Regions from separate parts of the Hydrogenophaga pseudoflava genome, predicted to be linked through region 3. Evidence: predicted binding sites of a transcription regulator. Region 3 holds the regulator's gene; each other region holds the start of a gene.
What was found. Region 3 encodes FNR, which switches genes on or off when oxygen is low (the NO sensors DNR and NnrR bind a similar motif). Its sites were predicted from a motif close to TTGATNNNNATCAA; they were not measured.

Region 1: cyoA (ubiquinol oxidase subunit II) is a predicted target of FNR. The motif match lies at 903-916, and genes of this name have one in related genera.
Region 2: HPF_RS02790 (TraR/DksA family transcriptional regulator) is a predicted target of FNR. The motif match lies at 9,183-9,196, and genes of this name have one in related genera.

What each region holds. Positions count from the first base shown of each region.
Region 1 is NZ_CP037867.1:1,284,344-1,294,482, forward strand. Features, by position in the region: gene HPF_RS06290 (MFS transporter) at 1-841, opposite strand, end outside; gene cyoA (ubiquinol oxidase subunit II) at 1,017-2,033, shown strand; gene cyoB (cytochrome o ubiquinol oxidase subunit I) at 2,067-4,073, shown strand; gene cyoC (cytochrome o ubiquinol oxidase subunit III) at 4,066-4,683, shown strand; gene cyoD (cytochrome o ubiquinol oxidase subunit IV) at 4,683-5,111, shown strand; gene HPF_RS06315 (SURF1 family protein) at 5,108-5,863, shown strand; gene HPF_RS06320 (ATP-binding protein) at 5,890-7,209, shown strand; gene HPF_RS06325 (response regulator transcription factor) at 7,199-7,753, shown strand; gene HPF_RS06330 (hypothetical protein) at 7,786-8,385, opposite strand; gene HPF_RS06335 (DUF2975 domain-containing protein) at 8,469-9,032, shown strand; gene HPF_RS06340 (helix-turn-helix domain-containing protein) at 9,032-9,256, shown strand; gene HPF_RS06345 (outer membrane beta-barrel protein) at 9,263-9,802, opposite strand; gene HPF_RS06350 (leucine-rich repeat-containing protein kinase family protein) at 9,894-10,139, shown strand, end outside.
Region 2 is NZ_CP037867.1:539,825-549,963, forward strand. Features, by position in the region: gene HPF_RS02740 (DUF3108 domain-containing protein) at 1-311, opposite strand, end outside; gene HPF_RS02745 (IclR family transcriptional regulator) at 308-1,186, opposite strand; gene HPF_RS02750 (fumarylacetoacetate hydrolase family protein) at 1,332-2,345, shown strand; gene HPF_RS02755 (DUF4178 domain-containing protein) at 2,443-3,936, shown strand; gene HPF_RS02760 (DUF350 domain-containing protein) at 3,977-4,198, shown strand; gene HPF_RS02765 (polyamine aminopropyltransferase) at 4,308-5,864, shown strand; gene HPF_RS02770 (flavin monoamine oxidase family protein) at 5,872-7,446, shown strand; gene HPF_RS02775 (S-adenosylmethionine decarboxylase family protein) at 7,462-7,845, opposite strand; gene HPF_RS02780 (VOC family protein) at 7,851-8,285, opposite strand; gene HPF_RS02785 (hypothetical protein) at 8,298-8,675, opposite strand; gene HPF_RS02790 (TraR/DksA family transcriptional regulator) at 8,714-9,100, opposite strand; gene HPF_RS02795 (enoyl-CoA hydratase/isomerase family protein) at 9,306-10,139, shown strand, end outside.
Region 3 is NZ_CP037867.1:3,123,432-3,133,570, reverse strand. Features, by position in the region: gene ccoP (cytochrome-c oxidase, cbb3-type subunit III) at 1-854, shown strand, start outside; gene ccoG (cytochrome c oxidase accessory protein CcoG) at 993-2,366, shown strand; gene HPF_RS14980 (FixH family protein) at 2,460-2,696, shown strand; gene HPF_RS14975 (hypothetical protein) at 2,745-3,038, shown strand; gene fnr (fumarate/nitrate reduction transcriptional regulator Fnr) at 3,117-3,836, opposite strand; gene hemN (oxygen-independent coproporphyrinogen III oxidase) at 4,014-5,393, shown strand; gene HPF_RS14960 (sulfite exporter TauE/SafE family protein) at 5,444-6,118, shown strand; gene HPF_RS14955 (DMT family transporter) at 6,124-7,065, opposite strand; gene aceA (isocitrate lyase) at 7,362-8,693, shown strand; gene HPF_RS14945 (DUF4189 domain-containing protein) at 8,898-9,296, shown strand; gene thrS (threonine--tRNA ligase) at 9,502-10,139, shown strand, end outside.

The DNA.
Region 1 (10,139 bases), 1.8 Mb from region 3:
ACGACAGCGGGAACACCGTGACGATGTGGAACAGCGCGTAGCTGGCCAGCGCGGCAAACGCGCCGATGAACACGTTGTGACCCTGCGAGCCCAGCAGTTCACGGGTGGACACGGGTTCGAACTCCTGCCGGTCCAGCAGGCCTTCTTCCTCGTGGGCGCTCACCAGCTGCAGGCGGGCGAACAGCGCCACCACGTTGATGGCGAAGGCCACAAAGAAGGGGTAGCGCCAGCCCCAGCTGAGGAAGTCCTCCTGCGACAGGCTGCTGGTCAGGTAGGCGAACAGGCCGGCGGCCAGCACGAAGCCCAGCGGCGCACCGAGCTGGCCGAGCATGGCGTACCAGCCGCGCCGGCCAGCGGGTGCGTTCAGCGCCAGCAGCGAGGGCAGGCCGTCCCATGAGCCGCCCAGCGCCAGGCCCTGGCCCAGACGCAGCACGGTCAGCAGCACGATGGCGGCGGCGCCCAGGCTGGCGTGGCCCGGCAGGAAGGCCATGCCGGCGGTGCAGGTGCCCAGCACGAAGAGGGCGAGGGTGAGCTTGGTGGCGCGGCCCCAGCGGCGCTGCACCGCCATCGACAGCACCGTGCCGATGGGGCGGGTGACGAAGGCCAGCGCGAAGATGCCGAAGGCGAACAGGGTGCCGTCCAGCCGGCTCAGGTGCGGGAAGAACACCGCCGGGAACACCAGCACCGAGGCGATGCCGAAGACGAAAAAGTCGAAGTATTCCGAGGTCCGTCCGATCACCACGCCGACGGCGATGTCGCCCGGGCTGGTGTGTTCGTGGGTCGGGGCGGCGGCGGGCTGGCGGGGCGCGGCGCCGGGCTTTTCAAGGGTGTGGCTGGGCATGTGGGGATTCCGGAGAGCCGATTTTGTGCGACCCCTATATCGTGACTCGAAGTCCGGCGCATTGACATAGGACAAAACGTCCAATCGAAAACGCTGCGGAAAGCCGATACATTCCCGCCGATTCCGCAACTGGGGTTTTCCCGGTTCGGCTTGTCGAGAAACCCTCCTGCTCCGCATGCGCCCCACCACACCCCTCCGTCTCGCCGCCTTACCCCTGCTCGCCAGCCTGCTGACGGGCTGCAGCAAGCTGGTCGTGCTCAACCCCGCCGGCGACGTGGCCGCCCAGCAGGGCGACCTGGTCGTGATCGCCACCGTGCTGATGCTGCTGATCATCGTGCCGGTGATCGCGCTGACCCTGTGGTTCGCCTGGCGCTACCGCCAGGGCAGCCGGCACGCCGAGACCGACTACGCGCCCGACTGGCACCACTCGACCAAGCTGGAACTGGTGATCTGGGCCGCGCCGCTGGTGATCATCATCGCGCTGGGGGCCATCACCTGGATCACCACCCACAAGCTCGACCCCTACCGCCCGCTCGACCGCATCTCCGAGCAGAAGGCCCTGCCCGAGAACGTGAAGCCGCTGGAGGTGCAGGTGGTGTCGCTGGACTGGAAGTGGCTGTTCGTTCTGCCCGAGCAGGGCATCGCCACCGTCAACGAGCTGGCCGCGCCGGTGGACCGCCCGATCCGCTTCACGCTGACCTCCAGCACCACCATGAACGCGTTCTACGTGCCCGACCTGGCCGGCATGATCTACACCATGCCCGGCATGCAGACCGAGCTGAACGCGGTGATCAACCAGCCCGGCGTGTTCCGCGGCATGTCTTCGCACTACAGCGGCGCCGGCTTCTCGGGCATGAACTTCCGCTTCCACGGCCTGAGCGAACAGGACTTCGAGCAGTGGGTGGCCAGGGCCAAGGCCGAGGGCCAGCCGCTGACCCGCCAGGCCTACCTGGCGCTCGCCAAGCCCAGCGAGCGCCACCCGGTGGAGCGCTTCTCGTCGGTCGAAGCCGGCCTGTTCGACCGCGTGGTGGGCCTCTGCGTGGAAGAGGGCAAGACCTGCATGCACCAGGTGATGGCGCTCGACGCCTCGCGCAACCGCGCCCACCGCAGCGCCCGCGCCCTCGAAGCCGCCGCCGCGCAGGAGATCTGCTCTGCCGACGACACGCTGCCCACGTTCACCGCCCGCCCCTGAGCACCCACCGAACCGTTCACCCAAGACACCGCCATGTCCGCTGATCCTTCTTCCGTTACCAACCACTGGCTGCTGGGGCGCCTGACCTGGGACTCGATCCCGATGACGCACGAGCCCATCCTGCTGTGGACCTTCGTGGCCGTGGTGCTGGGTGGCCTGGGCGTGCTCGCCCTGCTGACGAAATTCCGCCTGTGGGGCCCGCTGTGGCGCGACTGGTTCTGCAGCATCGACCACAAGAAGATCGGCATCATGTACATGATCCTGGGCCTGGTGATGCTGCTGCGCGGCTTCGCCGACGCGATCATGATGCGCCTGCACCAGGCCATGGCCTTTGGCGACAACCTGGGCTACCTGCCTCCGCACCACTACGACCAGATCTTCACCGCCCACGGCGTGATCATGATCTTCTTCGTGGCCATGCCCCTGGTCACCGGGCTGATGAACTACCTGGTGCCGCTGCAGATCGGCGCGCGCGACGTCGCGTTCCCGTTCCTCAACAACTTCAGCTTCTGGATGACCACCGCCGGCGCGGTGCTGGTGATGGTCTCGCTGTTCCTGGGCGAGTTCTCCACCTCGGGCTGGCTGGCGCTGTCCAACCTCGGCGCGCAGAACCCCGGCGTGGGGCTGGACTACTACATCTGGTCGCTGCAGATCGCCGGGGTGGGCACCACGCTCTCGGGCATCAACCTGCTGGTGACCATCGTGAAGATGCGCGCACCGGGCATGGGCCTGATGCGCATGCCGGTCTTCACCTGGACCGCGCTGTGCACCAACGCGCTGATCGTCGCGTCCTTCCCCATCCTCACCGCCGCGCTGGTGCTGATGAGCCTGGACCGCTACGTCGGCACCAACTTCTTCACCAACGAGCTGGGTGGCAACCCCATGCTCTACGTGAACCTGATCTGGATCTGGGGCCACCCCGAGGTCTACATCCTGATCCTGCCGGTGTTCGGCGTCTTCTCCGAGGTGGTCGCCACCTTCAGCGGCAAGCGCCTGTTCGGCTACACGTCGATGGTCTACGCCACGGTCTGCATCACCATCCTGTCCTACCTGGTGTGGCTGCACCACTTCTTCACCATGGGCTCGGGCGCCAGCGTGAACTCGTTCTTCGGGATCACCACCATGATCATCTCGATCCCCACGGGCGCGAAGATCTTCAACTGGCTGTTCACCATGTACCGCGGCCGCATCCGCTTCGAGGTGCCGATGCTGTGGACCGTGGGCTTCATGGTGACCTTCGTCGTCGGCGGCATGACCGGCGTGCTGCTGGCCGTGCCCTCGGCCGACTTCGTGCTGCACAACTCGCTGTTCCTGATCGCGCACTTCCACAACGTGATCATCGGCGGCGTGGTGTTCGGCCTGTTCGCCGGCATGGTGTACTGGTTCCCCAAGGCCTTCGGCTTCCGGCTCGACGACTTCTGGGGCCGCGTGTCCTTCTGGTTCTGGCTGGCCGGCTACTGGTTCGCCTTCACGCCGCTGTACGTGCTGGGCCTGATGGGCGTGACGCGCCGCGTCAGCCACTTCGAGGACCCGTCGCTGCAGATCTGGTTCCAGATCGCCCTGTTCGGCGCCGTGCTGGTGGCCATCGGCATCGCCAGCTTCCTGGTCTGCATCGCCGTCAGCTTCTTCCGGCGCGAGCAGCTGCGCGACCACACCGGCGACCCGTGGAATGGCCGCACGCTGGAGTGGGCCACCTCGTCGCCCCCGCCCCAGTACAACTTCGCCTTTACCCCGGTGGTGCACGACATCGACGCCTGGGCCGACATGAAGAAGCACGGCTACCAGCGCCCGCTGTCCGGCTTCAAGGCCATCCACATGCCGCTGAACACCGGTGCCGGTGTGGTGCTGTCGGCGCTCTCGCTGGTCTGGGGTTTCTCGCTGATCTGGCACATGTGGCCGCTGGCCATCGCCTCGTTCGCGGCCATCGTGCTCGCGGCCATCGTGCACACCTTCAACTACCAGCGCGACTACCACATCCCCGCGTCCGAAGTGACCGCCACCGAACACGCACGCACCCAACTGCTGGCCCGCCATGTCTGACATCGCCCTCACCCCCGGCGCCACGCGCGCCTACCACCTCGACCGCGAGCCGCACCCCGAGAACGGCACCGCGCTGGGCTTCTGGCTCTACCTGATGAGCGACTGCCTCATCTTCGCGGCGCTGTTCGCGACCTACGGCGTGCTCGGCCGCAGCTATGCGGGCGGCCCCGGTGGCGCCGAGCTGTTCGACCTCAAGCTGGTGGCCATCAACACCGCCTTCCTGCTGCTCTCGTCCATCACCTTCGGCTTCGCCATGCTGCAAAAGCAGCAGGGCAAGGTCGGCGGCACGCTGGGCTGGCTGGCTGTCACCGGCGTGTTCGGCCTGTGCTTCCTGGGCGTGGAGCTGTACGAGTTCGCGCACCTGATCCACGAAGGCGCCACGCCGCAGAGCAGCGCCGCCATGTCGGCCTTCTTCACCCTGGTCGGTACCCACGGCCTGCACGTCACCTTCGGCTCGATCTGGCTGGTGGTGCTGATGATCCAGATTGCCCAGCGCGGCCTGACGCGCGAGAACAAGCGCCGCCTGATGTGCCTCTCGATGTTCTGGCACTTTCTGGACGTGGTCTGGATCGGCGTCTTCACCTTTGTCTACCTGATGGGAGTGCTGTGATGAGCGCGCACGACACTGCAATCCACCACGGCGGTCATCACGGCGATCACGGTGACGGCCACCACGACGACGGCCCGCACAGCAGCTTCTCCGGCTACATGGTCGGTTTCGTGCTGTCGATCGTCCTCACCGCCATTCCGTTCTGGCTGGTCATGGCCGGCGTCATCACCCACCGGCCCACGGCTGTGCTGGTGCTCGGCGCCTTCGCCGTGGCCCAGATCCTGGTGCACATGGTGTGTTTCCTGCACATGAACGGCAAGGTCGAAGGCGGCTGGACCCTGCTGTCCACCATCTTCACCGTGGTCTTCGTGGCCATCGCCATCGCCGGCACGCTCTGGGTCATGTTCCACATGAACGAGAACATGATGCCGGCGCACGGCGGCCACGCCGCCCACCCGCCCGCCGCGGCGCCGCACGGCACCCCATGACACCGCGACGCGCCCTGCTGGCCGGAGCGGGCGCGCTGCTGTGCGGGCTGTTCCTGGCGCTGGGCGCCTGGCAGGTCCAGCGCCTGGCCTGGAAGAACGATCTCGTGGCCCGCGTGGCCGCTCGCGCACACGCCGAGCCGGCGGCCGCACCCGGCGCCGACACCTGGCCGGCGCTGCAGGCCGACCCTACCGCCGAGGAGTACCGGCGCGTGCGCCTCAGCGGCGAGTTCCTGCATGACGCCGAACAGCTGGTGCAGGCCGTCACCGAGCGCGGCGCAGGCTTCTGGGTGATGGCGCCGCTGCGCACGGCCGACGGCTCCCTGGTCTGGGTCAACCGCGGCTTCGTGCCCTCGGCTTCCCGGTGGCAGGCCACGTGCGAGGCCGCCCGCTGCACCGGCCCGGCGACCGTCACCGGCCTGCTCCGGCGCTCCGAACCCGGTGGCGGCTTCCTGCGCCGCAACGACCCCGCCGCTGGGCGCTGGTTCTCGCGCGACGTGCCAGCGCTGTCGGCGGCCGCGGGGTTGCCGCCCGCCGCGGTGGCGCCGTTCTTTGTCGACGCCGGTGCCGACACGCCCTGCGCCACGCCCGACGGGCCCGTGGGTGGGCTCACCGTGCTGCGCTTCTCCAACAACCACCTCGTCTACGCGCTGACCTGGTTCGCACTGGCCGCGATGACCGTGGCCGCCACGGTCTTTGTGCTGCGGGACGGTGCGCGGCGGCGGCTTCCCGGACAATCCGGAGCCTCCTCCTGATGTGTCTGGTCGGCACCGCAAGCCCCATGGTGAATGTCGCTTCCCCGTCGCACGCCGCCGTCGGTCCGGACCAGGCGGCGGGCCTGAAGAACCTGCAGCAGCTGATCCAGCTGCGCTGGATGGCGCTGTTCGGCCAGATCGCGACGGTGGCGGTGGTGGCCCACGGCATGGACATCCCGATCCCCGAGCACATCATGTACGCGGTGCTGGCGGGTCTCGGTGCGTTCAACCTGCTCTCGCTGCTGCGCTGCCGCACCCCGCTGCCCGTGACCGCCACCGAGCTGCTGCTCACCCTGCTGGTGGATGTGGGGGCGCTCACCGCCTTGCTCTACCTCAGCGGCGGCACCACCAATCCCTTCGTGTTCCTGTTCCTGCTGCAGGTCATCCTGGGCGCGGTGCTGCTGCCGGTCTGGGCCACCTGGGTCATGGTGGCCGTGACCACGCTGTGCTTCGCGGGGCTGGCCCTGTGGGCGCGGCCGTTGCCCCTGCCACTGGACCACGACCAGGGTCTGGCCAGTCCCTACACCCAGGGCATGCTGATCTGCTTCGTGCTCAACGCCGTGCTGCTGGTGGTCTTCATCTCGCGCATCGTGGGCAACCTGCGCGAGCGCGACACCCGCCTGGCCCTGCTGCGCCAGCGCGCGGCCGAGGAGGAGCACGTGGTGCGCATGGGCCTGCTGGCCTCGGGCGCGGCGCACGAGCTGGGCACGCCGCTGTCCACCCTGGCGGTGATCCTGGGCGACTGGCAGCACCTGCCGCACTTCAGCTCCGAGCCCGAGCTGGCGGACGACGTGGCGGAGATGCAGGCCCAGGTGGCGCGCTGCAAGGCCATCGTCAGCGGCATCCTGCTCTCGGCCGGCGAGGCGCGCGGCGAATCCTCCAGCGAGACCACGGTCTGCGCCTTCCTCGACAGCGTGGTCCAGGCCTGGTGCGAGCGGCGCAACTGCAGCGGCTTCCACTACCACAACGCCTTCGGCGACGACCTGCCCATGGTGGCCGACTCGGCCATCCAGCAGATGATCGGCAACGTGCTGGACAACGCGGCCGATGCCTCGCCCCAGGCGGTGTGGTTCGAGGCCCGCCGCGAGGACGACGCGCTGGTGCTCACCGTCTGGGACCAGGGCCCGGGCTTTGCGCCCCAGCTGCTGCCGCAGATCGGCAAGCCGTACCAGAGCACCAAAGGCCATCCCGGCGGTGGGCTGGGCCTGTTTCTGGTATTCAACGTGGCACGCACGCTGGGCGGCAACGTGGTGGTGGGCAACCTGCCCGAGGGCGGGGCGCAGGTCCGCATCACGCTGCCGCTGGCCGCCATCACCCTGGCCGAGGACGCGCCCCATGGCATCTGACGACACCGCTTCTGCACAACGCCTGCTCATCGTCGAGGACGACGCGGCCTTCGCGCGCACCCTCGCGCGCTCCTTCGAGCGCCGCGGCTACGAGGTGCGCGTGGCCGCCAGCCTCGACCAGCTCAGCACGGTGCTGGCCGGCGGCTACGCGCCGACGCGTGCGGTGGTGGATCTCAAGCTCCAGGGCGAGGCCTCGGGCCTGGCCTGCGTGCGCGCGCTGGTGGCGCACGACGCGGGCATGCTCATCGTGGTGCTGACCGGCTTCGCCAGCATCGCCACCGCGGTGGAGGCCATCAAGCTCGGCGCCTGCCACTACCTGGCCAAGCCTTCCAACACCGACGACATCGAGGCCGCGTTCGGCCGCTCCGAAGGCACGACCGAGGTCGCTCTGACCAGCCGGCCCAGCTCGATCAAGACCCTGGAATGGGAGCGCATCCACCAGGTGCTGGCCGAAACCGGATTCAACATTTCCGAGACTGCCCGCCGCCTGGGCATGCACCGCCGCACGCTGGCGCGCAAGCTCGACAAGCAGCAGGTGAAGTGAGGGGCGGGTGCCGCCTCTCGGCACCGGGTTCTTCAGCGCTTCGCCTCGGCCAGCTTCCGGATCTCTTCGGGGGTGCCGTTCCAGACCTCGAAGAAGCCCTCGCTCTGCTTCACCTGCATCCAGGTCGACCACTTGGTGCGCGCCAGCGCCGGGTCGGTGACGGCCAGGTCCTTCTGCTCCACGCCCAGGGCCAGCGTGCCGCCGCGCTGGTAGCCCGGCTGCGCCTGGGCCTGCTTCACCGTCGCCTGCACCTTCTTCAGTTCGGCCTGCGTGGCCGGCGGCAGGCTGTAGACCAGCCAGCGGCGGCCCGGGCCGGGCGCGTCCAGGCCCAGCGTGGCGCTGGTGGCGGTGGTGAGGGCCAGGGGCAGTTTCCTGTCCACCGGTGCAAACGCCCCTTCGACCTTGGGCTTGAGTTGGATGTGCAGCAGCGGCACCGCACCGGGCGGCGGCACCACGCGCGCGTCCACCTGCAGCGCCACCATGAACTGCGCCGGGTCGGCCTCCAGCAGCTGCCCGGACAGCTGGGCCAGCCGGGGCAGGGAGGTGAGCGGAATGCCGCCGCAGGCCGCCAGCGCGGCGGCGGAGGCGAGCAGCAGGCTGCGGCGCAGCAGAAGGGGAGCAGGGTGTGACATGGGCTTGACTTTCATTGTCGATCAGTAAAAAATTATCATAAAACAAAAAAATAAGGTCAAATCCTTCCGAACGAAAGTGACCCATGAACACGGCTGAATCCCATCCCGTTCCCACGTCCTCGCAGCGCGTGCGCCGCATCAGCCGCTGGATGGTGGCCGCCTGCTGGGCGCTGCTGGTCACCCTGCCGCTGGCCCTGGTGGTCTACTGGGCCACCGCCAGCGAGGCCATGCTGGCCGGCCACGCCAACCTGCCTGCGCAGGCCATTGCCGCGCCGCTGGCGCTGTGGCAGCGCATCGCGGGGGCCGCGGTCATGGCGCTGCCGCTGGGCCTGCTGCTGGCGGGGGTGTGGCAGGCGCGGCGCTGCTTCGGCATGTTTGCGCAGGGCCAGGTGTTCACGCTGCAGGCCACCGCGCTGCTCGGCCGCTTTGCGGGCTGGGTGGCCTGGGCGGCGCTGGCGTCCATGCTGGCGGGCAGCGCCACCTCGGTGCTGCTGACCCTGAACAACCCGCCCGGCCAGCGCCACCTCTCGGTGGGCATCGGCTCGGACCTGGTGTTCACGCTGTTCTTCGCCGGCCTGGTGTGGCTGATGGCCGCGGTGATCGCCCAAGGGCAGACGCTGGCCGAAGAGAACGAGGGTTTCGTCTGATGCCCATCACCGTGCAGTTGGACGTGATGCTGGCGCGGCGCAAGGTCAAGTCGCGCGACCTGGCCGAATTCGTCGGCATCACCGAGGCCAACATGTCCCTGCTCAAGCAGGGCAAGGTCAAGGGCGTGCGCTTCGAGACGCTGGAGAAGATCTGCGAATACCTGCAGTGCCAGCCGGGCGATCTGCTGGTGTACGCACCCGACGGCGAGACGCCGCCGGGCTGAGGGCCGTCAGAAGCGCAGGCCCAGGCTCAGCGAGTAGCCGTTGACGCTGGCGCCGCCGCTGTCGAGGTAGTTCATGTAGTCCACGCTCAGAGACAGGTTGCTGGTGGGCATCAGGCGCAGGCCGCCGCCGTAGGACAGCTTCTTGTCTTCGCCCGAACCCAGGCCCTGGAAGCTGAGCTTGGTGCGCGCCATGCCGACGCGGCCGAACAGCTCCACCGGGCCGAGGCCGATCTTGGGCGCCACGTACAGGCCGTAGAGCTGGTCGATCTTGCCGCTGTAGCGGGTGCCGGTGTTGCTGTTGGTGTAGGCGCTGCTGCCCGAATTGACGGCGCCGATGGCTTCGAGCGCCAGGCCGTCGGTGAGCTGCAGGCCCACCAGGCCCCGGATCATGGCCGGGTTGGAACTGGCGCGCAGGCCGATGACCGGCACCGACAGCTTCATGGACAGGGCGGAATAGCCCAGCTCGCCGTACACGCTCTGGGCCATGGCCGCAGGGGTGGTGGATGCCGCCAGCAGGGCAACCAGTGCCAAAGGTTTGAGTGTCATGTCCGCTCCGCTGATGAATGAATGGTTGTGAATTTCATTCTAGGAGCTTGGTTCCGTTTGTCGAGGGTGCGGATTCCATAATCCGTGCCTAATGCACACCCTCGAACAACTGCGGCGCGGCGACCTGGCCGGCGCACCCCGCCTCGACCTCTCCTGCGGCCTGACCGAACTGCCCGCCGAGGTGCTCGGCCTGGCCGATTCGCTGGAGGTGCTCAACCTCAGCGGCAACCGCCTGACCACACTGCCCACGTGGTTGCCGCGGCTGCAGCGGCTCAAGGTGATCTTCGCGTCGGACAACCCCTTCACCACGCTGCCCGAGGTGCTGGGCGACTGCCCG
Region 2 (10,139 bases), 2.3 Mb from region 3:
GGGGGAGGTGGCGGCGCCGGTTCGGGCGCCGGCGGCTTGGGCAATATCCAGCGCACGCGGCTGCTGCGCACGGGCGGCGGCAGTTCCTCGCTCATGGCGGCGGCCAGTTCGGGTGGTGGCGGCGCACCGGTCGCATCGGGTGCGCTCGCGGGATCGGAGGCGGTCGCGGTGAACATGTCCAGCGACAGGCCGGACAAGCCGCCGCTGAGCAGGCTCAGGTGTGCCAGCAGCACGCCCGCACCCAGCGCGAACAGCACGCGCCGGCGTGGCGCCGCGCGCTCGACGGGAAAGTGCGGCACGGCAGCGGTCATGGCGTCGGCCGGTGGCCCAGATCGTCGCTGAGCTGGCGGGCGCAGCGCCGCAGCGCCTGGGCGGGTGCGCCGTTCCAGTCGGTGTCCAGCGTCGCCACCGAGCCCAGCACCACGAGGCCCAGCGCCAGCCGGCCCTGGGCGTCGAACACCGGCGCGCAGAAGCCGCCCACGCCGGGCAGCAGGCTGTGCACCACCCGGCCCAGGCCCTGGGCGCGGGTTTCATCGAGCATGGCCTGGACATCCTGCAGGGTCTGAGGCACGTCTTCCAGCGGCAGGCCGTTGCGTGGCAGTTTTTTCACCCGGGCCAGTTCCTCGCGGATCATGGGCGCGATGCGCTGGGCGTCGCGGCCTTCCTGGCCCATGAACGCGGCGAAACAGCGCCCGGTGGCCGAGGTCAGCAGCGGCATCACGTCGCCCAGGCGCAGGGTGACCGGCACGGTCTGCGGGGCCTCGGCCCAGTGCACCATGGTCGGCCCCTGGTTGCCCCAGACGGCAATCGCCAGCGTGTGGCCGGTCTCTGCCAGCAGCGCGGGAACGCGGTCGCGCGCCAGCTTCACGGCGTCCAGCCGGCTCAGGCTGGCCAGCCCCAGGCGCAGCGAGGCCGGGCCCAGGTCGTAGCGTGTGCTCACCGGGTCCTGCATCACCAGGCCCATGCGCTGGAAGCTCACCAGATAGCGGTGGGCCTTGGCCGCACTCATGCCGGCGGCGGCGGCCAGGTCGCGCAGCATCAGCGCACCGGGGGCCTGGGACAGGGCATTGAGCAGCTCGAACCCGACCTCGACCGACTGGATGCCGGCGCGCAGATGCTCGGTGTCCGTTTCGGTGGTGTCGCGTCGGTGGGAGGCCTCGGAGGCAGGGGTTTTCGCGGCGGGCATCGGAACAACGTCGGGAGCGCTGGGGTGGAATGAGGGGCTTTCACACGCAGATGTGCGCCGTGAACTAGAATGCGATTTTTACGTATAGGTTAACGAATTTCACTATTCGTAATCATGTATACCCCACACACCGCAGGAGACTCGCATGAAACTCGCCACCTACAGGGACGGCTCGCGTGACGGACAACTGGTGGTCGTCTCGCGCGACCTGACGACCGCCCATTATGCGACGGGCATCGCCACCAGGCTGCAGCAGGTGCTGGACGACTGGAACTTCCTGGCGCCGCAGCTGCAGGACCTGTATGTCACGCTCAACCAGGGCAAGGCGCGCCACGCCTTCCCGTTCGACCCGGCCATGTGCATGGCGCCGCTGCCGCGCGCCTACCAGTGGGCCGACGGCTCGGCCTACATCAACCACGTGGAGCTGGTGCGCGCCGCCCGCAACTCCGAGGTGCCGGCCAGCTTCTACGAAGACCCGCTGATGTACCAGGGCGGCAGCGACGACTTCATCGGCCCGCGCGACGACGTGGTCGTGCCCAGCGAGGACTACGGCATCGACTTCGAGGCCGAGATCGCGGTCATCACCGGCGACGTGCCGATGTGCGCCACGCCCGAACAGGCGCTGGACGGCGTGCGCCTGCTGATGCTGGCCAACGACGTCAGCCTGCGCAACCTGATCCCGGCCGAGCTGGCCAAGGGCTTTGGTTTCTTCCAGAGCAAGCCGGCCACCGCGTTCAGCCCCGTGGCCGTGACGCCCGACGAGCTGGGCGACGCCTGGCAGGGCGGCCGCGTGCACCTGACCCTGCAGAGCACCTGGAATGGCCGCAAGGTCGGCATGTGCGACGCCGGCCCCGACATGACCTTCCACTTCGGCCAGCTGATCGCCCACATCGGCAAGACGCGCAACGTGCGCGCCGGCTCCATCGTCGGTTCGGGCACGGTGAGCAACCGCGGCGTCGAGGTCGACGGCAAGAAGGACTGGCCCAAGGGCTATTCCTGCATCGCCGAGAAGCGCGCCATCGAGACCATCCTGGACGGCAAGCCCTCGACCGAGTTCATGAAGTTCGGCGACACCATCCGCATCGAAATGAAGGGCAAGGACGGCCAGAGCATCTTCGGCGCGATCGACCAGAAGATCGCCCCCCTGGCCCGGAGCTGAGCCGCTCGCACCGCCCTTATGATCGGCCGCACCATGCGAAGGGTGCGGCCGATTTCTGTTGTGCAGTACGAGACGGCGGCACCCGTCGGCAGTGGCCATGGCTGAGGGCACCCAGCGTCGCTACGAGGCACCTTGCCCGGGTTGCGGCGCTCCGGTGCCGTTCCAGAGCGCCCAGTCCACCCACGCCGTCTGCGCCTACTGCCACTCCAGCGTGGTGCGCCAGGCCGATGCGCTGGCCCGCCTGGGCCGCATCGCCGACGAGTTCACCGACTACAGCCCGCTGAAGATCGGCGCCACCGGTCAGTGGCGCGGCAAGGCCTTCACCCTGGTCGGTCGCCTGCAGCTGGGCAACGCCGCGGCGCGCTGGACCGAGTGGCAGGTGGTGTTCGACGACCAGGGCCTGGGCAGCCTGAGCGAGGACAACGGCAGTTTTGTCTTCAGCGTGCCACGCAAAGTCTCGGGCAGCCTGCCCGCGTTCAAGGACTGGCGCGTCGGCCGCAGCCACGTGCTGGGCGGCGAGACCTTTGCCGTCGGCGCGGTCACCGAGGCCTCGGTCCTCGCGGCGCAGGGCGAGCTCTCGCACCTGCCGGAGCCCGGCAAAGTGTTCGGGGTGGTCGAGCTGCGCAACGACGCCGGGTCGGTCTGCAGCATCGACTACGCCAGCGAGCCACCCGCGGTCTGGCTGGGCGCGCAGGTCCCGCTCGACGAACTCCAGCTCGCTGGTCTGGCCGGCGATTCGGTGCGCAAGGACGAAGGGCGGCACTTCAACTGCCCGAACTGCGCGGCGCGGCTGGAGGTCAAGCTCGAAACCACCAAGAGCATGAGCTGCCCCTCGTGCGACGCGCTGATCGACCTGTCGGCCGGCATCGGCGGCGAGCTCAAGCATGCGATCCAGGACGAGCCGGTGCGCCCGCTGATCCCGCTGGGCACCGTCGGCCAGCTGCGCGGTGCGTCCTGGCAGGTCGTGGGCTACCAGCACCGCAGCGGCACCGAGCCGGGCGAGGACGAGGTGTTCGCCTGGCAGGAGTACCTGCTCTACAACCGCAAGGAAGGCTTCCAGTTCCTGGTGGACGCCGAAGACGGCTGGAGCCTGGTCAAGCCCGCCACCGGTGCACCCACGGTGGCGTCCGGCGGCAAGACCGCCACCTACCTGGGCAAGCGCTACCAGCTGCAGTACAGCTACCGCGCCGAGACGCAGTACGTGGCCGGCGAGTTCTACTGGAAGGTCGAGCGCGGCCAGGTGACCGAGAACTCGGACTACGCCAGCGGCCAGCACCTGCTGTCACTGGAGAAGTCGCGGGACGAGTGGACCTGGTCGGTGGGCGAGCGGCTGGACAGCGCCACGGTGGCCAAGGCGTTCAAGCTGGACCAGAAGAAGGACCTCTTCAAGCGCGGCGACGCGACGCCCCTGAGCAGCGACGGCTGGTCGGTCGGCAAGGTGGTCCTGTTCGTGGTGGCCGTACTGATCGTGGTGATGCTCGAGCGGGGCTGCGACGACTGCGATCCCCAGGTCGAGAACTGCAGCTCCACCTCCGGCCGCTGGGGCGGCGGCTCCTACGGCGGCAGTTCCAGCGGCGGCTGGCACAAGTAAAACGGATATTCCCTTTCCCCATTTCTACAGGAGCAAGCACATGGACATTGAATGGCTCAGGCCCGCAGCGTTTCTGGGATCGATCCTGTTCGCGCTGATCGGCGTGCTGGTGTTCTGGATCAGCTTCATCGTGATCGACAAGCTCACGCCCTACGACCTCTGGAAGGAGCTGGTCGAGAACCGCAACATGGCGCTGGGCCTGGTGGTGGCGGCGATGTCGCTGGGCATCTCGATCATCGTGGCCGCCGCGATCAGTGGGTGACCCCCCGCGCCGCCTGCGGCGTCACCCCCCAGGGGGCGTCGTCTGCGGCCCGGCGGAGCCGGTTCCGCGACGACCTTGACCGCTCGTGCCTGCGCGACTGCCAACGAACGTGACCACTGAAACCGAACCAACCAGCCACGCCCCCGGCCCGGTCGAAATCGCGCTGCTGGCCAGCGTCTTTCTCGTGGCCGCTTGCGGCCTGGTGTACGAGCTCGCGGCGGCGGCGCTGGCGTCCTACGTGCTCGGCGACTCGGTGTTGCAGTTCTCCACCGTCATCGGCACCTACCTGTTCGCCATGGGCATCGGCAGCTGGCTTTCGCGCCACATCGAGCGCCAGCTGCCCGCGCAGTTCCTGCGCATCGAGCTGCTGATCGCGTTGATCGGCGGCCTGCTGCCGGCGCTGCTGTTCCTGGCCAACGCCTACCTGCCCGGGGCCTTCCGCGGGCTGCTCTACGGGCTGGTGCTGCTGGTGGGCACGCTGGTGGGGCTGGAGATCCCGCTGGTGATGCGCATCCTGCGCCGCCACGTGGTGCTCAAGGACCTGGTGTCGCAGGTGCTGACCTTCGACTACCTGGGCGCGCTCGCGGTGTCGATCGCCTTCCCGCTCTGGCTGGTGCCGCAGCTGGGCCTGGCGCGCACCGGTCTGCTGTTCGGCCTGATGAACGCGGCCGTGGCCTTCTGGGCGCTGTGGCTGTTCCGGCACGAGATCCGCGCACGCGCGGCGCACGCGGCGTCGGCCGTGCTGGTGCTGGCGGCGCTGCTGGTGGCCTGGGCGCTGGCCGACCGCATCACCACCGCCGCCGAAGACCGCTTCTTTGAAGACAAGGTGGTGCTGGCCGAGACCTCACCCTGGCAGCGCATCGTGCTCACGCGCGGGCCCCAGGGCCACCGGCTGTTCCTCAACGGCAACCTGCAGTTCGCCGAAAGCGACGAGTACCGCTACCACGAGGCCCTGGTGCACCCGGTGATGTCGGCCTACGCGCGCGGGGGCGGTGCGCCGCGGCGCGTGGCGGTGCTGGGCGGTGGCGACGGCATGGCGGTGCGCGAGGTGCTGCGCTACCCCGGCGTGCAGCAGGTGACCCTGGTCGAGCTGGACCCGGCGATGACGAGGCTGTTCTCCAGCGACGCCGCGCTGCGCCGCCTCAACGCCGACGCCCTGCGCTCGCCGCGCGTGCAGATCGTCAACACCGACGCCTTCCGCTGGCTGGAGGAAGGCATCGACATGTTCGACGTGATCGTGGTGGACTTTCCCGACCCGACCAATTTCTCGGTCGGCAAGCTCTACACCGAGTCCTTCTACGCGCTGCTGTCGCGGCGCCTGTCGGCCAGCGGTTTTGCGGTCGTGCAGACCACCTCGCCGCTGGTGGCGCGCCAGAGCTACTGGACGGTGGCGACCACCATCGAGGCCGCCGGCCTGCGCACCGCGCCGTACCACGCGCACGTGCCCAGCTTCGGTGAGTGGGGTTTCATCGTCGCCAGCCACCGGCCGTTCACGCCGTCCGTCACACCGCTGCCCGAGGGCCTGCGCTTCCTCACGCCCCAGACCCTGCCGCTGCTGTTCGACTTCCCGGCCGACATGGCGCGGATGACCACCGAGGTGAACCGCCTGTCGAACCAGGTGCTGGTGCACACCTACGAAACGGAATGGGGAAAGGTCTCGAAGTGAAGGCCCCATGTCTCTGACGCGGCGCGACTGCCTGGGCTGGCTGGGCGCGTCGGCGGGGGCGGGCCTGCTCGGCTGCCAGCCGGCGCCGAGCGAGGTGACGGGCGGCTTCACCGGACCCGACCCGGCGCGCGGCCACCGCTGGCGCGATGCGGCGCTGGCCCAGCCGGCCGCACAGCGCCGCGCCGACGTGCTGGTGCTCGGCGGTGGCGTGTCCGGGCTGGCGGCGGCGCGGGCGCTGACGATGGCCGGCATCGACGACTTCGCGCTGCTGGAACTGGAGCCCGAGGCCGGCGGCAATGCGCGTGCCGGGCGGCTGGGTGGTCTGGCCTGTCCACTGGGCGCGCACTACCTGCCCGTGCCCTCGGACGACGCGCCCGAGCTGCAGGGCTGGCTGGAGCAGATCGGCCTGCGCCAGCGCGTGGCCGGCCGCTGGGTCTACGACGAGCGCCACCTCTGCCACAGCCCGCAGGAGCGGCTGTTCTGGAACGGGGGCTGGCAGGACGGCCTGCTGCCGCTGGACGGCGTGGCCGCGTCCACGCTGGAGCAGTACCGGCGCCTGAGCCGCCTGATCGACGAGGCCCGGCGCGCGCAGCGCTACGCCATGCCGGCCGTGCGCCTGCCCGTGACCGACGCCGTGCGCGCGCTCTGGGCGCAGAGTTTTGCGCAGTGGCTCGACAGCCACGGCCTGAACGACCCGCAGCTGCGCTGGTACCTCGACTACGCCTGCCGCGACGACTACGGTGCCGGCGCCGCCCGCGTGTCGGCCTGGGCCGGCATCCACTACTTCGCCAGCCGCCACGGCTTTCCCGCGCCGGGCGAGGAGGGCGAGGCCGAGCCGCTGCTGACCTGGCCCGAGGGCAACGCCTGGCTGGTGCAGCGGCTGGCCGCGGGGCTGGGCGAGCGGCTGCGCGCGGGGCAGGGCGTGCTGCGCGTGCGCCCGGGGCGCGAGGGTGTAACCGTCGACAGCCTGTCGATGGCCGACGGGCGGATCACCCGCTGGCAGGCCCGCGCCGTGGTGGTGGCGCTGCCGGTGTTCATCGCGCGGCGCGTGATCGATCCGCTGCCGCCGGTGGTGGCGACGCGCGCGGAGGGTCTGCCGCTGGCGCCCTGGGCCGTGGTCAACCTGCTGCTCCAGGAGGCGCCGAAGGACCGCGGCGGCGCGCACCCGGGCTGGGACAACGTGACCTACGGCAGCGCCGGTCTGGGCTACGTCGACGCCAGCCACCAGTCGCTGCAACGCGTGGCCGGGCCGCGCGTGTGGACCTGGTACCTGCCGCTGGGCGACGAGCCGCAGGCGCGCCAGGCGCTGCTGGATCTGCCCTGGACCCACTGGCGCGACCGCGCGCTGGCCGAGCTGTCGCAGCCGCACCCGGACCTGCCGGCGCTGGTGCGCGAGGTGGCGGTGACGCGCTACGGCCACGCCATGGCCATGCCGGCGCCCGGCTCGCTGTACGAGGGGCCGTGGCACGACGACCGGCTGGCGTTCGCCCACGCCGACTGGGCGGGCTATTCGGTGTTTGAAGAGGCCTTCACGCGCGGCCACCTGGCCGGGCAACACATCGCGCGCCGGCTGCGCGGCTGAACGGTCCTGGGCGGGTCAGGCCGGGGGTGCCGCGCCGCGTTCGACCGCACGCCGCAGCGCCTCGTCCGGCTCGAACAGCGCCAGCAGCGCCGTCATCAGCTGCTCGGCGCGCGCCGAGTGGTCGGTGCCGAAGTTGCAGACGTACACGTCTAGGCTCACGCTGCGCGACTCGGGCCAGGTGTGCACGCACAGGTGCGACTCGGCCAGCAGCACGGTGGCGGTGACGCCGCCCGGGCCCTGTAGCGTGTCAGGAAAGCGGTGGCCCAGCTGCGCCACCGCCTGCAGCCCGCTGGTCTGCACCCGCTGCACGCAGGCGGCCAGCAACCGGTCGGCGTCGGTCAGCCAGGCCAGCTCGCAGCGGCAGCCGCGCAGATCGGCGGTCAGGTGCAGGCCGTTCACGTCGCTCAGGCGGCGAAGATGGCCTCGGTGCTGGCGAAGCCCTTGACTTCGATCGGGTTGCCGAAGGGGTCGCAGAAGAACATGGTCCACTGCTCGCCGGGCTGGCCCTCGAAGCGCACCTGCGGCGGCAGCACGAAGTCCACGCCGGCGGCGGTCAGGCGCTCGGCCAGCGCGCGCCACGCCGGCAGCAGCAGCACCAGGCCGAAGTGCGGCATGGGCACCAGGTGCTCACCCACCCGGCCGGTGCGCGTGGTCTTGAAGGGCTCGCCCAGGTGCAGCGAGATCTGGTGGCTGAAGAAGTCGAAGTCGACCCAGGTATCGGTGCTGCGCCCTTCGGTGCAGCCGAGCACGCCGCCGTAGAAGCGCCGGGCCTCGTCCAGGTCGGTGACGTGGAAGGCGAAGTGGAACAGGCTTCGGGCGGGCAGCGTGCTGGAGGTCATCCGCGCAGGATATCAGCGCTGTGTCGGGTCGGCGGCCTTCTGGTCGAACTTCAGGAAATACTGGCGCGCCATCGCGACCAGCTGGGCATCGCTGGGGTGGTCGCTGTTGACCACGTCGACCACGGCCTTGTCCACCACGTGCGCGTTGTGCTTGCACCAGTCGCGGAACTCGATCTTGGCGCTGGCCGGACCGGTCAGCAGCACCTCGGACACCCCGTCCAGCGAGGCGGCGATGGCCTTGAAGAAGTCCTTGTCGGCGCCGACGTGCCCGTGCTTGGGCGTGTGCTGCTGGCGCGCCTTGACGCGCTGCGCCTCGATGTGCTCCTTGTCGAACATCAGCACGTGGGCCTGGCTGTGGTCCATCCAGACGACGGCGTGGAATGTGGTCATGCAAAGTACTCCTGAAAAAAGTGAGGAAAGAAAAAAGATCAGTAGCCGGCCGGCTTGGTGGCGCCGCTGGCCTGTTCGGCCTTGTCCTGGCAGGCCACACAGCGCAGGGCCACCGGGTTGGCGTGCAGGCGGGCGGTGGCGATCGCATCGCCGCAGTCCACGCACAGGCCGTAGCTGCCGTCGGCCACGCGCTGCAGCGCCTCGTCGATGGCGACCAGCTCGGCCGACTCGCGCTCTTCCATGGCAAACGCCAGGTCGCGTTCGGCATCGGCCTGCGCCCAGTCGTCGCTTTCGGTCTCGCGCGCGTTGGCCGCGGCCTCGGCGCGGCCGATCTTGCCGCCACGCTGCGCCCGCAACTGCGCCAGCACGTCGGCGCGCATGGCCTGCAGCTGCTGCCGGAAGGTGTCGGAAATGGGGGTGTTCATGGGTTCTCCTCGTGTGTGGGTTCTGGGTCGAGTGGGTCCTGCGACCACGGTTTCATGGTGCGCCCGACTGTGTGTGACTGCCTTGATCGACGTCAAGCCCGCCACCGTTCGGGCCGGTTGCCAAAGGGAAATCCCCGGCGGAAAACGCCGCGTTCCCCCGCAGAATCGACGCTTTCATTCTCAAAAATCTGCAGGAGAAAGAACGATGTCCGCTGTCGACTACAGCCGCTACCAGACCCTCGACATCACGCGCCGCGGCCCGACCGTGGACGGCGTGCCCTCGGTGCTGGACATCCGCATGAAGGCCGACGGCCCCGGCGGCAACGGCAAGCTGCCCACCGCCGGCCACGAGGGTCACTGGGAACTGAGCGAGATCTGGCGCGACGTGGGCCGCGACGACAGCGTGCGCTGCGCCGTACTGCGCGGCAGTGGCATGGGCTTCTCGGGCGGTGGCGACCTCGCGCTGGTGCAGGACATGGCGACCGACTTCGAGGTCCGCACGCGGGTCTGGAAGGAGGCGCGCGACCTGGTCTACAACGTCATCAACTGCGACAAGCCCATCGTCAGCGCCATGCACGGCCCGGCCGTGGGCGCCGGCCTGGTGGCGGGCCTGCTGGCGGACATCTCGATTGCCGCGAAAAGCGCGAAGATCGTCGACGGCCACACCCGCCTGGGCGTGGCAGCGGGCGACCACGCCGCCATCGTCTGGCCGCTGCTGTGCGGCCTGGCCAAGGCCAAGTACTACCTGATGCTGTGCGACCCGATCAGCGGCGAGGAGGCCGAGCGCATCGGCCTGGTGTCGCTGGCCGTCGACGACGACGCGCTGCTGGACAAGGCCTGGGAGGTCGCGGATCGCCTCGCCTCGGGCAGCCAGACCGCCATCCGCTGGACCAAGTACTCGCTGAACAACTGGCTGCGCCAGGCCGGCCCGGCCTTCGACACCTCGCTGGCGCTCGAATTCATGGGTTTTGCCGGACCGGATGTGCGCGAAGGTGTGGCATCCTTGCGCGAGCGCCGTGCGCCGCGTTACGGTGCCGAC
Region 3 (10,139 bases):
TCATCGCCTGCGCGGTGCTGCTGTACATCAGCGGCACGACCAAGGCTGCCACCCACGCCGACAACACCACGGGACACGTATGGGACGGTGACCTGCGTGAGATGAACAACCCCCTTCCCAAATGGTGGGTGTACCTGTTCATCATCACCGTGGTCTTTGCCCTCGTGTACGGCGCCCTTTACCCGATGTTTGGCAAGTTCCAGGGTGCCCTGGGCTGGTCGTCCCAGGGGCAGCACGCCGCAGAGGTGAAAAAGGTCGAGGACGCCATTGCCCCGATCTATGCGAAGTACAACGGCATGAAGCCGGAGGAGATCGCGGCCGACGCCCAGGCGATGGCTATTGGCGAGCGCCTGTTCATGAACTACTGCGCCCAGTGCCATGGTTCCGACGCCCGCGGCGCCAAGTCCTTCCCCAACCTTGCCGATGGCGACTGGCTGGGTGGTTCCGATCACGCCTACATCAAGACCACGATTGCACAGGGTCGTACCGGCGTCATGCCCCCGATGGCTGCGGCTGTGGGTGGTCCTGAAGACGTCAAGGACGTGGCCCACTACGTGCTCAGCCTCTCCGGCAGTCCGAGCGATTCGGTTCGTGCTTCGCAGGGCAAGGCCAAGTTCGCAGCTTGCGCGGCGTGCCACGGCCCCGAGGGCAAAGGCATGGCAGCGGTGGGTGCGCCCAACCTGACCGACGGCGTCTGGCTGCATGGCTGGGGCGAAGAGGCGATCATTCGTGCCGTCAACAATGGTTTCAACAACCACATGCCGCCGCAGGCCGCGCTGCTGAACGAAGCTCAGATCAACGTGCTGGCTTCCTATGTCTGGGGTTTGTCCAACAAGCCTGCCTCCAAGCAGTGATGGACTGAAGCCAGTTACTTCTCTCCCGCCGGGTCATCCGTGAGTTCTCCAGCGCCAGACGCCACAAGTACCGTTAAGCCTCCCGTGATTCCCATCGTTCCCGAGACGCCGAAAGGTGTCCCGGAGGACGATGAGGTGATGGTTTCCCTCTACGCCTCGCGAAAGAAGATCCATCCCCGTTCGGTGTCCGGGTTGTTCTCAAAGTGGCGCTGGGCGCTGGTCTGGTTCACCCAGATCATCTTTTACGGATTGCCCTGGCTGGAGTGGAACGCCCGCCAAGCGGTGCTCTTCGATCTCGAAGCGCGCCGCTTCTATATTTTTGGTCTGGTCCTTTACCCGCAGGACTTCATCTACCTGACAGGACTGCTGGTCATCTCCGCGCTGGCGCTGTTCCTGTTCACTGCGGTCGCCGGTCGCCTCTGGTGCGGCTATGCCTGCCCCCAGACCGTCTACACCGAGATCTTTCTGTGGATCGAGAAGAAGGTGGAGGGGGACCGGTCGGCGCGGATCCGGCTGGACGAATCGAGCCTGGACGCCCGCAAGTTCGGCAAGCGTTCGCTCAAACACGCCCTGTGGGTCCTGTTCGCCCTCTGGACCGGCTTCACGTTCGTTGGCTACTTCACACCCATCCGGGAACTGGCGAGTCTGAGCCTGGCCGCTTCACTGGGGCCCTGGCAGACCTTCTGGATCTTCTTCTACGGCTTCGCGACCTACGGCAACGCGGGCTTCATGCGCGAGCAGGTCTGCAAGTACATGTGTCCCTACGCCCGCTTCCAGAGCGCCATGTTCGACAAGGACACGATGATCGTGACCTACGACAAGGCGCGTGGGGAGCCGCGCGGAGCACGTTCGAAGAAAGCCGACCCCAAGGCCCTGGGCCTTGGGGCTTGCGTCGACTGCACGCTTTGCGTGCAGGTCTGTCCAACGGGCATCGATATCCGCAATGGACTGCAGTACGAATGCATTGGCTGTGGTGCCTGCATTGATGTCTGTGATGAGGTGATGGACAAGGTGGGCTATCCGCGGGGACTGGTCAAGTACTCGACGCAGAACGGCATGGCCAAGGGCTGGACCCGTGAGCAGATGGTCCGTCACGCTTTCCGTCCCAGGGTGCTCGTCTACTCCAGCGTTCTGGCGGTCATCACCCTGGCTGTGTTTGTCAGCCTCTTCCTGCGCACGCCGCTGAAAGTTGATGTGATTCGCGACCGTGGCGCGCTGGCGCGCATGGTGGAGCAGGGGCGCATCGAAAACGTGTTCCGCCTGCAGATCATGAATGCGACCGAGTCGCCGCAGCGCTACCAGATCAGCGTCGACGGTCTTGAGGGCGTGATGATCGCGTCGGAAACCGAGGTGGAAGTGCTTTCCACGGAAGTGCGTTCCGCCGCCGTGCGGGTGCAGCTCCCGCCCAACGCCGCGCCCGCCGGGTCGCACCCGATACGGTTCACCGTCCGGTCCACCGCCGCTGATGCGTCCGAGGTGGTGGAGAAGGCGGTCTTCATCGTTCCGCGCTAAACTGAAATTACACGCCTTATGGAACAAGTCATGTCAGCAATACCTCGTCCAGTCGACCGCGCGCCAAGCACGCCCTGGTGGAAAGTCCCGCACATGTGGATGGTGGTGGGAGGTCCTTTGCTGGTGATCGTTGCCGGCTTGGTCACCGTGGTCATCGCGGTGAAGAATCCGGACCCTGTGCTCAACAAGTCCGACTACGAAAGGGATCTTGCGGCGGCTCAGCGGCTGGAAGGGCAGGCCAAGGTCGATGCGATGGCCAAGTTGCAGCCGGCCCATCAGGCCCGCAATCACGCCGCCTCTCCCGTCGTCCCGGCGGCACCCTCCAAGTAGGACGCCACACCGCCGGATGTGACAACACAGGAGTGAAGGAGACGCATCATGAATGCTCAGCGGTGGATGTGGATAGCCTGGCCTGCCTTTCTGGTGGCTGCTGTGCTTGAGATGGTTGTTTTCGCCATGGTCGACCCTGGTGATCTCCATTGGTTCGGCAGCCCCCTGGAGTTGTCTCGCCAAGCCATCTACACCTTGGCGTTCTTTGTGTTCTGGGGCGTCACCATGGCATCGAGCGCGCTGACCACCCTGTTGTCCATGTCTCCGTTCGAAGTCAACCGCTGCCCGGTTCCCGAAGCGGAGCGCCCCCGGGACTGCGCCCGCAACGGCGGGTGCGGCTAACCCTCGGATTGCACACAAAGAGAAACCCCGCTCAGGCCTTGGGCCCAAGCGGGGTTTCTTTCGTTCAAACGCCCAGACTCAACGGCAGCTCTGAGGGTTCACGATCTGCTTGAGTGCATCGGTGTTCTTGATGTGTACGTAGCGTTGTTTGACTTCGATGGTGCCTTCCTCAACGAACTTCGAGAAAGTCCTGCTCACGGTCTCGAGCTTCATGCCCAGGTAACTTCCAATCTCCTCCCGGGTCATCCGAAGGATGAGCTCTGACTGCGAGAAACCTCGTGCATGCAGACGCTGGACGAGATTGAGAAGGAACGCTGCGAGACGTTCCTCGGCACGCATGCTGCCCAGCAGCAGCATGACACTGTGATCGCGGACGATTTCCCGGCTCATGATCTTGTGGACATGGTGTTGCAGTGTGGTGAACTCCCGCGAGAGTTCCTCGACCTGGTCAAACGGCATCACACAGACCTCGGCGTCCTCAAGCGCAATCGCGTCGCAGGAATGGCGGTCGCTGACGATGCCGTCCATGCCGATGATTTCTCCGGTCATCTGGAAGCCGGTGACCTGGTCTCGCCCATCGGCCGTGGTCACGCAGGTTTTGAAGAAGCCCGAGCGCACTGCGTAGAGCGAAGTGAACTTGTCGCCGGTGTTGAACAGCGCGGTTCCCCGCTTGATCCTCCTGCGCGTGGAGATCACGGTGTCCAGCTTGCCCATTTCCTCGGGATTGAGGCCCATTGGCAAACACAACTCCCGAAGGTTGCAGCTGGAACAGGCGACTTTGATGCTGTGAATGTCCATAAATCTTCCAGATTTCTCCCGAAGCTTAACGCATGGCCACAAGTGCCAGCAAGGCGGGCGCGCTCATCCTCGTTGCACGCATGGGGGAAAACCCGGGGCTTGGACGGCCCTTGATCTTGATCAAGGGTGCGATTTCTGCCTTGGTGCACATTCGCGCTGAGAACTGGAGAATTGTTTGTGAGTCACGCCATTTCAGACGAATTGCTCAAGCGATTCGACATCCCGGGGCCCCGCTACACCTCGTACCCCACCGCGGACCGCTTTGTAGAAGCGTTCACGGAGAGCGACTACATCCAGGCGCTGGAACAGCGTCGGGCAGGCTCGCTCGCGCTGCCGTTGTCGCTGTACGTCCATATTCCTTTCTGCGAGTCCGTTTGCTACTACTGTGCCTGCAACAAGGTCATTACCAAGCACCACGAGAGGGCTGCGGAGTACCTGCGGTATCTGTCGCGTGAGGTGGAGTTGCAGGTGCAGCATTTCGGCAAGGGGCATGCCGTGTCCCAGCTGCATCTGGGAGGAGGGACGCCGACCTTCCTGTCCGACGCCGAGCTGGAAGATCTGCTGACGATGATCCGGCGCAACTTCACTCTCGTGCCCGGAGGCGAGTACTCCATTGAGGTCGACCCCCGCACCGTGACGGACCAGCGTTTGCAGACCCTGGCCAGGCTGGGGTTCAACCGCCTGAGTTTCGGTGTCCAGGATTTCGATCCTGCTGTTCAGAAAGCGGTGCACCGGGTGCAGCCGGCCGAACAGGTGTTCGCACTGGTCGAGACAGCCCGCAAGATCGGGTTTGAGTCGGTCAACGTGGACCTCATTTATGGGCTGCCGCTGCAGACCCCTGAGTCGTTTGCCCGTACGCTTGCCCAAGTCAACCAGTTGCGCCCCGACCGCATCGCGCTGTATGCCTACGCGCATCTTCCGGCGCGTTTCAAGCCGCAACGGCGAATCGTCGCTGCCGAACTGCCCAGCGCGGGAGACAAGCTGTCGATGCTGTCGGCTTCGCTGGATGCCATGAGTGATGCGGGGTATGTCTATGTCGGCATGGATCACTTTGCGCTGCCCACGGATGCGCTGGCGGTGGCCAAGCGTCAAGGGCGCCTGCACCGGAATTTCCAGGGCTACAGCACGCAGCCGGATTGCGACCTGATCGCTTTGGGTGTCTCGGCCATCGGCCGCATCGGCGCGACCTACAGCCAGAACGCCAAGACGATCGAGGAGTACTACGATGCGCTGGACCAGGGCCGGCTGCCGATCGTGCGCGGGCTGGCACTGACCAGGGACGACCTGCTGCGCCGCTCCGTGATCATGTCGCTGATGTGTCAGGGTCAGCTTCAGTTCGAATCGATCAACCTGGGGCACTTGATCGACTGCAAGAGCTACTTTGCGCGCGAGTTGGAGGTACTGGCTGGCTATGCCGAACACGGACTGGTTCGCATCGACGACTCAGGTGTGGAGGTGACGCCATCGGGCTGGTATCTGGTTCGCGCCATTGCCATGGTTTTCGACAAAAACCTGCAGGTCGACCAGGACCGGGCGCGTTTCTCCAAGATCATCTGACTCGCGTGGTTTCGAACCGGCGCGAGGGCTGCGACTGCTAGAGTTCTGCCATGCAAACATCCATGGCACTCACCGCACTGTTCATGGGGATCGCTGGTGGTCCCCATTGTGTCGCCATGTGTGGTGCCGCGTGTGCGGGCATCAGTCGTGGCGGGACCGGGCGCCAGAGCACTTCGGCTCTGCTGACCTTCCAGGCCGGACGACTGCTTGGCTACTCCCTCTTCGGGGCGATTGCAGCAGGCTCGGTGCAAGGCCTGGCCTGGCTGGGAACCAACACCTCGGTGATCCGGCCGGTCTGGACCATGTTTCACGTGGCAGCCATGCTGCTTGGTTTGGTGCTGATCTGGCAGGCTCGCCAGCCAGCATGGCTCGACGGGCTGGCCCAAGGCGTCTGGCGCAGGACGCGACCAGTGTTCGGACGCCTGGGGGCCAAGGCTCCCGCGGTGCTCGGCGTCGCGTGGGCCCTGATGCCATGCGGGTTGCTGTATTCCGCGCTGATGGTCGCCTCTTTGTCGGCCGACGCGATGGAGGGCGCGACGATCATGGCGCTGTTCTCTGCTGGGACATCACTGTCATTGACCATCGGTCCCTGGCTATTGCTGCGTTTACGAGGCGACGGCTCGGGTGGCTGGGGCATCCGGCTGGCAGGTATTGCACTGGCCGCCACCTCCGGTTGGGCGCTCTGGATGGGAATCACCGATCCCACCGGTCTGTGGTGCGCGTGAGCCTCTCAGCTTGAACGTCCTGGCAGGGTTGCCAGAACCAGGCCCAGCAAGGCGATACCAAAAGCAAGCATCTGGACGGTGCTGAGGGTTTCACCCATGAACAGCACACCGATGGTGGCTGCGCTGATCGGGAGCATCACTGTGAACACCCCGGCGCGAGCGGCGGGAACGGACTTCAGGCCGGTCATCCAGAGCCAGACCGTCCAGACACTGGCGGCGAGTGCGTAAAAGACCAGCAGGCCCCACATGGGTGCTGTGATGGAGGCGAAGTCAAAGGCTCTGGCCGCCCACAGCCCAAAGGGCGTGACCAGCACAAAACCCCAGAGGTTGATGATGGCGGATATCCGCTTGGGCCCCAGGCCTTCCGTGAGCCGCTTGCCAATGACCACATAGGAGGCTTCGCAAAGCACCGCAGCGAAGACCAGCAAGTTGCCCCAGAACTGCTGACCGAGACCGAACCATCCGACAGCTTGTGCGTGCGCGGTCCCGCCGGCCTTCTGCATTGAAAAGAGCCCGATGCCGACCGCAGCACACGCAATGCCAAGAGCGGTGCGCTTGCCGATGCGCTCTTTGAGAAACACCCAGCTGAGGACGGCTACCACCGCGGGAATGGATGACATCACCACACCAGCGGACACCGCCGTGGTCATCGACACGCCAAACAGCATGCAGATTGAGAACAGGAAGTTGCCCAGAAAGGACTCAAGAAACAGCAGCTTTCGTGTGCGAGCGGACAGCTGGGGCTCTTCGGCAGGCTTGCGCAGCCATCTCCACATGGCCGCACCCCCGAGACCGAAGCGGAGCCACGCAAGCAGGAAAACCGGAAAGGCTGTAACCAATGGTTTGGAGAGTGCGACATAGCTCCCCACCAGCGCCATGCTGGCCGCGAGGCAGACATACGCACCAAATTTTGCGGGTGTGGTTGGTAACTTTGGCTGTGATGACATAGGGCGAGCATCATGCCCCAGTCAACGGTGATCAGTGTCTTCCAGATGGAGTTGTGTTATTTCGCAATGAGAAAAATCTCCTGCTGCGCTGCAAAAAAATTTCTCAATACAAGAGAAATGATTTTGTATGGCGGAATATGTTTTGGAGATTGTTGATTTTAAATGGTTTTATTTTTTGTCTTATATAAGACATAAGAGCTTCCAAAAGTCTTCTATAAGACTTAAAGTTCTCCCATCGGCTCCGGTCTGCAGCAGCGACAAGCCGTCCCGTTCATCAACCTCATGGAGAGTCCCAAATGCCCCAGTCCCTCAAAGAACAACTGAGCCGCCAACAGCAGATCGAAGCCCTGGAAAAAGACTGGGCAACCAATCCCCGCTGGAAGCTGGTCAAGCGCGGTTACTCCGCCGCTGACGTGGTGCGTCTGCGCGGATCAATGCAGCCCGAGTACACGCTGGCCCAGCGTGGCGCCGAGAAGCTGTGGGAAAAGGTCAACGGTGGCGCCAAGAAGGGCTACGTCAACGCCTTCGGCGCCATCACCGCCGGCCAGGCCATGCAGCAGGCCAAGGCTGGTCTGGAAGCCGTGTACCTGTCGGGCTGGCAGGTTGCTGCCGACGGCAACACCAGTGAAACCATGTACCCCGACCAGTCGCTGTACGCCTACGACTCGGTGCCCACCATGGTCCGCCGCATCAACAACACCTTCAAGCGTGCGGACGAGATCCAGTGGAGCCGTGGCATCGAGCCGGGTTCGCCGGAGTTCATCGACTACTTCCTGCCCATCGTCGCTGATGCGGAAGCCGGTTTCGGTGGCGTGCTCAACGCCTTCGAACTGATGAAAAACATGATCGCCGCCGGTGCTGCCGGCGTTCACTTCGAGGACCAGCTGGCCGCCGTGAAGAAGTGCGGCCACATGGGTGGCAAGGTGCTGGTGCCCACGCAGGAAGCCATCGAAAAGCTGATCGCCGCCCGCTTTGCTGCCGACGTGATGGGCGTGCCCACCATCGTGCTGGCCCGCACCGATGCCGAAGCCGCCAACCTGATCACCAGCGACCACGACGCCAACGACAAGCCTTTCCTGACCGGTGAGCGCACTCAAGAGGGGTTCTACCGAGTCAAGAACGGTCTGGAGCAAGCCATCAGCCGTGGCGTGGCCTACGCACCCTACGCCGACTTGGTGTGGTGCGAAACTGGCGTGCCCGACATCGGCTTCGCCCGTGAGTTCGCCCAGGCCGTGCACGCTGCCTGCCCCGGCAAACTGCTTTCCTACAACTGCTCGCCCTCGTTCAACTGGAAGAAGAACCTGGACGACAAGCAGATCGCCAAGTTCCAGGACGACCTGTCCGCTCTGGGCTACAAGTACCAGTTCATCACGCTGGCCGGCATCCACATCAACTGGTTCAATACCTTCCAGTTCGCCCACGCCTATGCCCGCGGCGAAGGCATGAAGCACTACACCGAGATGGTGCAGGAGCCGGAATTCAAGGCGCGCGAGAAGGGCTACACCTTCGTGTCGCACCAGCAGGAAGTCGGCGCCGGCTATTTCGACGACGTGACCACCGTGATCCAGGGTGGGTCCTCTTCCGTGAAGGCCCTGACCGGCTCGACTGAAGAAGAGCAGTTCCACTGATCGCTCTGACGACCAGTTCGCAAGTACGAGACGTCAACCCCGGCTCGCGGCACCGCGATCCCGGGGTTTTCTCTTATTTCCAGTACGTGGTCTGTCGTCAAATTCCTACATTGGTGTGTTGCTTGGGGATATTCCTCCCTACCCGTGGGAGAATTTGCCGGGTAAAGCAGGTCGCTCAGGCCACTACAAAACAGGAGAGTCCAAGTGTTGAGCAAATGGAAATGGGTGTCTGTTCTGGCAATGTCCTTGACTTTGGCAGGATGTGGTGGGGGCGGCGAAGCCACAGCACGTGGTGCGATTGCGGTGAACACCATCAACGGTGTTGGCACTATTGTGACCAACTATGCTTCTCAGCCTGAAGCCAACAGCGATGCGTTGGTTCAGTGCGCACGCCTGGTTGGAACCGGCATGGGATGCGAGGTCATTCTTGAGTTCTCCGGTAACGGTACCTGTGGATCAGCCGCGAGAGGCAACAACAACGTCTGGGGTGTTGCCAGTGGCTCATCCAAGGAGGTTGCCGACTCGCGGGCCATGTCGGATTGTGTTGCCAAGGGTGGGACGAGCTGTGTGATCCCTGGGTGGCTTGAGACGCAGTGCAACTGATCTGCCAGGAGTGCAGCGAAGAACTGTGTGAGAATCGAAGTTTGTTGTTCTCTAGACTTCGTACTGCTTGGTTATGACACCGCGAACTAAACCGGAGCTCTTTGCCCAGGCCAGTTGAGGCCAGCAGTTCGCGCCTGCAGTTTTTTTGCAGTCTTCTCTTTTAAAGCGCGGCCAAGTCCGCGCTTTTTTTTTCTCTGATCACGCCATGCCCAACATCACACTTCCTGACGGTTCCTCGCGACAATTCCCTGGGCCAGTGACCGTGGCCGAGGTGGCCGCCTCCATCGGCACCGGTCTGGCCAAGGCGGCGCTGGGTGGCAAGGTCAACGGCAGGTTGGTGGACACCAGTTTCCTGATCGCAGAAGACGCTTCGCTGGCCATTGTCACTGCCAAGGACGCCGATGGCCTGGAGATGATCCGACACTCCACCGCCCATCTGCTGGCCTACGCCGTCAAGGAACTGTTTCCCGACGCACAGGTCACCATCGGTCCCGTGATCGAGCACGGTTTCTACTACGACTTTTCCTACAAGAGGCCCTTCACGCCCGAAGACCTTGCGGCCATCGAAAAGAAGATGATCGAACTGGCCAACAAGGACGAAACAGTGGTGCGCCGTGTGCTCCCGCGCGACGAGGCGGTGGCGTATTTCAAGGGACTGGGTGAGCACTACAAGTCCGAGATCATCGCCAGCATTCCGAGCAGCGAGGATGTGTCGCTGTACCGCGAGGGCGCCTTCGAAGACCTCTGTCGTGGCCCGCATGTGCCCAGCACCGGCAAGCTCAAGCACTTCAAGCTCATGAAAGTCGCTGGGGCGTATTGGCGAGGTGACCATCGCAACGAAAT